Natranaerobius thermophilus JW/NM-WN-LF: one gene and its partner. The protein of the gene in region 1 interacts with the protein of each later gene in a pairwise test. Links are inferred from orthologs where the notes say so. Each region holds a gene or a part of one and is shown in the gene's direction. Other genes may lie near its edges. The genes, in order: prmA and rplK.

The links.
Region 2: the proteins of prmA (region 1) and rplK interact in binary tests that used the Escherichia coli proteins (3 or more experiments, as listed by UniProt). The link is inferred for Natranaerobius thermophilus JW/NM-WN-LF from one-to-one orthologs.

The regions. Positions count from the first base shown.
Region 1 is NC_010718.1:1,256,387-1,259,713, forward strand. The notes cover bases 37-3,035. They hold prmA (50S ribosomal protein L11 methyltransferase), read left to right. Parts: upstream 37-1,048; coding sequence 1,049-2,023; downstream 2,024-3,035. Other genes in these bases: dnaJ (molecular chaperone DnaJ), read left to right, coding at 37-1,056; NTHER_RS06000 (16S rRNA (uracil(1498)-N(3))-methyltransferase), read left to right, coding at 2,040-2,840; mtaB (tRNA (N(6)-L-threonylcarbamoyladenosine(37)-C(2))-methylthiotransferase MtaB), read left to right, coding at 2,819-3,035. In the rest of the region: more of dnaJ, read left to right, coding at 1-36; more of mtaB, read left to right, coding at 3,036-3,327. UniProt on the Escherichia coli protein: Methylates ribosomal protein L11.
Region 2 is NC_010718.1:202,045-205,268, forward strand. The notes cover bases 207-3,102. They hold rplK (50S ribosomal protein L11), read left to right. Parts: upstream 207-1,389; coding sequence 1,390-1,815; downstream 1,816-3,102. Other genes in these bases: rpmG (50S ribosomal protein L33), read left to right, coding at 299-448; secE (preprotein translocase subunit SecE), read left to right, coding at 554-745; nusG (transcription termination/antitermination protein NusG), read left to right, coding at 790-1,314; rplA (50S ribosomal protein L1), read left to right, coding at 1,944-2,645; rplJ (50S ribosomal protein L10), read left to right, coding at 2,884-3,102. In the rest of the region: tuf (elongation factor Tu), read left to right, coding at 1-151; more of rplJ, read left to right, coding at 3,103-3,224. UniProt on the Escherichia coli protein: Forms part of the ribosomal stalk which helps the ribosome interact with GTP-bound translation factors.

The DNA.
Region 1 (3,327 bases):
AGGAAATACCATCCTGATGTTAATCAAGATGATGAACAAGCAGAAGATAAATTTAAAGAAATTCAAGAGGCTTATGAAGTCCTCGGTGATGAACAAAAGCGTACACGCTATGATCAATTCGGCCACGCCGGAGTCAATGGTGATGGGCACCAGCAATATGGTGGCTTTGGCGGCCAAGATTTTGGTGGTTTTGGTGGCTTTGAAGATATTTTTGATGCCTTTTTTGGGGGCGGTTTTTCAGGCGGCGAAAGACGACGCCGCCCTCGTAAAGGTTCGGATTTAAGATATAAACTGGAAATTGAATTTGAAGAAGCTGTTTTCGGTGCTGAAAAGGAAGTTCGGATTCCACGGACAGAAAACTGTGAGAAATGTGATGGATCAGGAGCTAAACCAGGAACTCAACCGGAAACTTGTTCAGCTTGTAATGGTAGTGGCGAGATGCGCCAGGTCAAAGAAACTCCTTTTGGAAGGTTTGTTAATGTAGCTACTTGTAGTAGATGTGGTGGTGAAGGAACTGTAATCAAAGAACACTGTCCTGAGTGTCAAGGAGAAGGTAAAGTCGTAAGACGTAGGAAGGTTAAGTTGAACATTCCTGAGGGAGTTGATAATGGTACCAGATTGAGAGTAAGAGGGGAAGGCCAAGCTGGAACTTATGGTGGCCCCCCAGGTGACTTGTATGTAGATATTTCTGTTAAACCTCATGATACTTTTAAACGTGATGGTACCACTGTTTATTCTGAAATAAATGTGAGTTTTGTTGAAGCTATTTTGGGAACTGAAATTGAAGTTCCTACTTTAGATGGCAAGTCAAAATTAAAGATTCCCGCAGGCACACAACCGAAAACTGAGTTCACTTTAAAAGGAAAAGGAGTACCACATTTCAAACGAAAAGGACGAGGAGATCAAATCGTCATAGTAAATGTAGATATTCCTAAAAAACTTACACAAAAGCAAAAACAACTTGTCAGAGAGTTGGCCTTATCTATGGGGAAAAACATCTCATCTGACGAAAGTTTTTTAAACAGGGTTAAAAAAGCCCTGGGAGGAAATGAATGATTCCAAAATAATGAAAAGGGGCGAGAACATGAAGTGGGCCGAATTGACACTCACCACAGAGAGGGAAGCCATGGAAGCTGTTTCTAATTTATTTCACGAATCGGGAGCAGGTGGAGTTGTAATTAAAGATCCCAAAATAGTACCCCAATTAGATGAAGATGAGTTATGGCAAGACCCACAAAAGTTAGAAAAACATGCGGAACACAGTTTGATTGACAGAGTATATGTTATGGCATATTTACCCTGGGATGAAGAACTATCTAACAAACTAAGTACTATTAGAGAAAGAATCAGTGACATGGAGAATTATGGTTTGAATGTCTCTGCTAATGATCTCAATGTTAGTAAAGTAGATGAAGACGATTGGTCGGAAGCGTGGAAAGAGTACTATCAACCTGTAAACGTTAATGGAATTACTGTCCGGCCCACTTGGACTTCCCCGGATAATAATGAGCAAACTACAATTTGGTTGGATCCAGGAATGGCTTTTGGGACGGGAACTCATCCCACTACTATTATGTGTATTTCCTTTTTAAAACAATATCTACAGGGAAATGAAAAAGTTATTGACTTAGGATGTGGTTCAGGGATTCTGTCAATAGCTGCTGCTAAGTTAGGAGTTGAAAAAGTTTTTGCTTATGATATTGATTCGGTAGCCTGTAGGGTAGCTGGTCAAAATGCTAACTTGAATGAAGTTAGAGATTTAATAGACATTAAACGGGGAGATGTTAAAAAACAAGTAGTTGAAGAAAAGGCAGATGTAGTTGTCGGTAATTTGATTTCGGATATAATTATTTCTTTAGTACCAAATATAAAATATATGATGAAGGAAAATGCAATTTTCATTGGATCGGGTATTGCTGTAAACAAAAAAGAAGCTGTTATTGATGAATTTAATAGTCATGGTATGGAAATTGTTGCAGAGGAAACCTCAGGGGAGTGGATAGCCCTGGTGGTTCGCAATTAGTGGTCAAATACCAAGAATTTTTTTAGAAGAAAATTCATTAACTGAAGTTAGTGCAGGCCAGAAAATAACAGGTTCCCGAGAAGATTACCACTATTTGACACGTGTGTTACGTTTGAAAATTGGTGATCGAGTAATTTTGCTAGATGGTAAAGGAGGAGCCTGTTTTAGTTTTATAAATAGATTAGGAGAAGGCCAAATTGAATTTGAATTAGAAGAACCATTAATTGATAATAAAGAAGCGCCTATACGAATAACCTTGGCCCAATCATTGATTAAAAAAGACAACTTTGAATTTGTACTCCAAAAAGGTACCGAATTGGGAGCGACTGAATTTTATCCCCTGATAAGTCAACGTACAGAAGTGAATTTATTAAATAAATCAGACAAAAAAGTCTCCAAAAAGCTAACTCGCTGGCGAGAAATAGTTAAAAACGCTGCAGAGCAATGTCAGAGGCAAGTACTACCTCTAATTCATTACCCCGTCAATTTTGAAAAGTATCTAAAAAATAACAATGAGAATTCGAACAATAATGGTTCGAGATTAAAAATAATGTGTCATGAACAAGAAAACACCCCCTTAAAAAAGGTCCTGAAAACTATCGAGACTCCACCGTCTTCTGCTATAATATTGATAGGGCCAGAAGGGGGTTTTTCCCATAATGAAGTGGATTTAGCTCGGGAACAAGGTTTTTCTTCTGTGAGTATGGGTCCTAGAATACTAAGAGCTGAAACTGCAGGTATAGTTGCCGTCTCAGCAATTCTATACGAATTAGCAGATTTGGGAGGAACTGAGCAATGTCAGACGTACCAAGGGTGAAATTCATTACTTTTGGATGTAAAGTTAATCAGTATGATTCAGAAGCCCTGAAAGAATTATTCCAGGACAGGGGATTTGAGATAAGTGATTGGAATCCTCAGGAATTGGATAATATTGATGTGGCTATTATTAACACATGTACAGTTACACATTTAGCCGATCGCAAGGCTCGACAGCATATCAGAAAACTCAAGAGGCGAAACCCAAATTGTGTTATAGCGGTTACTGGCTGTTATCCTCAGACTGATCCTCAAACAGTTAAAGCTTTAGAAGGCGTGGATATTGTCCATGGAATTGAAGATAGATCAGGTTTAGTTGAACTGGTAGAGCAGGCTTTATCTAAGGAAAACATCTGGCAGGGAGCTATACATCTACATGACTCAAGACCAAAGGGAGAATTTGAAAACTTAAAGATCAAAAACTTTAAAAAACATGATAGAACAAGACATTTCTTAAAAATACAAGAAGGTTGTGACCAATTTTGTTC
Region 2 (3,224 bases), 1.1 Mb from region 1 along the record:
AGAAGGAGTAGAGATGGTAATGCCTGGTGACAACGTACAGATGGAAATCAACTTGATTACGCCTATAGCTATAGAAGAAGGATTGAGATTCGCTATTCGTGAAGGTGGCAAAACAGTAGGTGCTGGTGTTGTTACTGGCATCATTGAGTAGGGAGTAGCATAGCCAGGGCTTAGTCCCTGGCTTTTTTGATACATTTTTATATATAATTTAAGATGTTGACATTGACTATATGTTGTGATAGATTTTTAGAAGTGACAAATTGACTGAGACGAGTGCACAAGCGGGAGGTGCGAAAAAATGCGGGAAAAAATCACTCTTGAATGCACAGAATGCAAACAGAGGAATTACAAAAGTTTTAAAAATAAACAAAACGACAGAGATAGAATTGAACTCAAGAAATATTGTAAATTTTGTAACAGACACACTTTACACAAAGAAAGTAAGTAACAAAGAAAGTAAGTACAAAGAAAGTGCTTGACTAACTAACAATTAACAAAAGAGTATAGTAATTTGAAATTAAGTGAAAACTTCACTTTAAAAGGTGGGTAAGGTATGGGCTTAATTCGCAAGGCGCTTAAATTTTTAAGAGAGACGAAGATAGAATTGAAAAAAGTCAATTGGCCTAATAGGCAACAGTTAATAACTTATACAGGCGTTGTACTGATGACTGTTGCTATAGTTGGAGTTTATTTCTGGATTCTTGACACTGCCTTTATAGGTATTATCCAATTGATGATTCAATAAACTTATAACAGGAGGGAAAGGATCTCGTAGATCCTCGAGGTATTATGGAAAAACAATGGTTTGTGGTTCATACTTATTCGGGTTATGAAAACAAAGTAAAAACGAACCTGGAAAAACGCGTGGCTTCTATGGGTATGGATGATAAGATCTTTCGTATTGTTGTGCCTACTGAAACGCAGATAAATATTAAAGATGGGCGTCGACAAGAGAAAGAAAAGAAGGTTTTTCCGGGATATGTGATAGTAGAAATGGTTATGGATGAAGATTCCTGGTATGTAGTGAGGAACACTCCAGGAGTCACAGGTTTCGTGGGTTCAGGAGCCAAACCTGTTCCCCTTAATGAAGATGAAGTAGCTAGTATTATGAAGCAAATGGGTTATGAAGAGCCCAAAAAAGAAGTTGATTTGGAAGCTGGCCAAGAAGTTAAAATCCTAGAAGGTCCTTTTGAGAATTTCAGTGGACAAATCGAAGAAGTATATCCGGACAAGGAAAAAGTTAAAGTCACTGTTTCCATGTTTGGGAGAGAAACTCCTGTTGAATTGGATTTTGAACAAGTTGAAAAAGTGTAACAGTTATATGTGTATATAGTTAAGTTGACTTATTTAGAATTTTTAGTTTAAGTTTTGAAATAGGAGGTGTGGATAATGGCCAAAAAAGTTGCTCAGGTTATTAAGCTTCAGATTCCAGCCGGCAAAGCAACGCCTGCTCCCCCTGTTGGCCCCGCTTTAGGCCAGCATGGTGTCAATATAATGTCATTTTGTAAAGAATTTAATGAACAAACTGCTAATCAAGAAGGCATGCTAATACCGGTGGAAATCACTGTATATGAAGACCGATCTTTTACCTTTATCACTAAAACGCCACCAGCTGCTGTATTGTTGAAAAAGGCTGCTGGGATTGACAAAGCCAGTGGTGAACCTAACAAAAATAAGGTTGCAACTGTAGGTAAAGATAAAGTGAAAGAGATTGCTGAGCTGAAGATGCAAGATATGAATGCTTCTGACTTGGACGCAGCCATGAAAATGGTTGAAGGTACTGCCAGAAGCATGGGTATTATTGTTGAAGGATAAGTAAAAGCGAGCTCATAATCTTGCGAGCTAATAATTTTGATCATATAAAATTTTTTGATCTTTTTAATCCAAGACGAGTTTAAATATGTGGGAGGGAATTTCCCGCTAAACCACAAGGAGGTATTACAATGGCAAAAGCAAAAAGCAAAAAATATTTAGAAGCACTTGAGAAAATTGACAGGGAAAAGCTTTATGACCCAGAAGAAGCCCTTGAACTTGTTAAAGAAACAGGAGTAGCCAATTTTGATGAAACTGTGGAAGTTGCATGTAGGCTCGGTGTTAATCCTAAATACAACGATCAACAAGTAAGAGGGGCATTAGTTTTGCCTAATGGAACAGGTAAAACCGCCAAAGTAGTTGTATTTGCCAAGGGTGATAAAGCTAAAGAGGCAGAAGATGCAGGTGCAGATATAGTTGGAGCAGAAGAGTTAGTAAACAAAATCGAAGGAGGATTCCTTGATTTTGATGTAGCTATTGCTACTCCAGACATGATGAGCATGGTAGGGAAACTAGGTCGTGTACTAGGACCTAAAGGTTTGATGCCTAACCCCAAGGCTGGAACTGTTACCAATGATATTAGTAAAGCTGTTGAAGAAGCTAAAGCAGGTAAAGTTGAATTCCGTGTTGATAGATCAGGAAACGTGCACGTTCCAATAGGGAAAGAGTCTTTCGAAGCAGATAAATTGAAGGAGAACTTTGATGCTTTGATGGATGCTATTTTGAAGGCACGCCCTGCGGCAGCAAAAGGACAGTATTTAAGAGGGGTGGCTGTTTCTACAACCATGGGACCCGGTATAAAAATCAATAATCAAAAAGTGACTCAGAAGTAGTTGCAATTTGTACCCCTGTGTGTTAGTATGTCTGTGATTAAACAATAGCATAAAATCCGTCTGCTAACCGTAGACAGTAGGTGCCTTTACAGGCTTAATAACCTACCGAGGTTAGAGAGCGACATGGGTGAAATGTATTCAATATTAGCTTATACTTAAGCTAAACTATGTCTATTCGCCTGTAAGGTCTCTACCTGTCTCGGTTGAGACCTTTTTTTGTTTTAAAGTAGCGTGGGAGGTGAAAACTTTGAAAAAGACTCGCCAGGAAAAAGAACGCATGGTTGAAGAATTAACGGAAAAGCTATCCCAGGCCGAAAGTGCTGTACTAGTTGATTATCGAGGCCTAGATGTAGCTCAAATGAATGAACTGCGAAGACAGCTAGGAGATTCAAATGTGGATTTTAAAGTTGTTAAAAACACTTTAACAAGCATTGCTGCTGAAAATGCCGGAATTGATGAAATAAATCAATACCTAGAAGGTCCAGTGGGGATAGCCTTTGGTTATGATGACCCTGTTGTACCAGCTAAAATTCTAAATGATTTCTCTAAGGAAAATGAGGAATTAGAATTTAAAGCTGC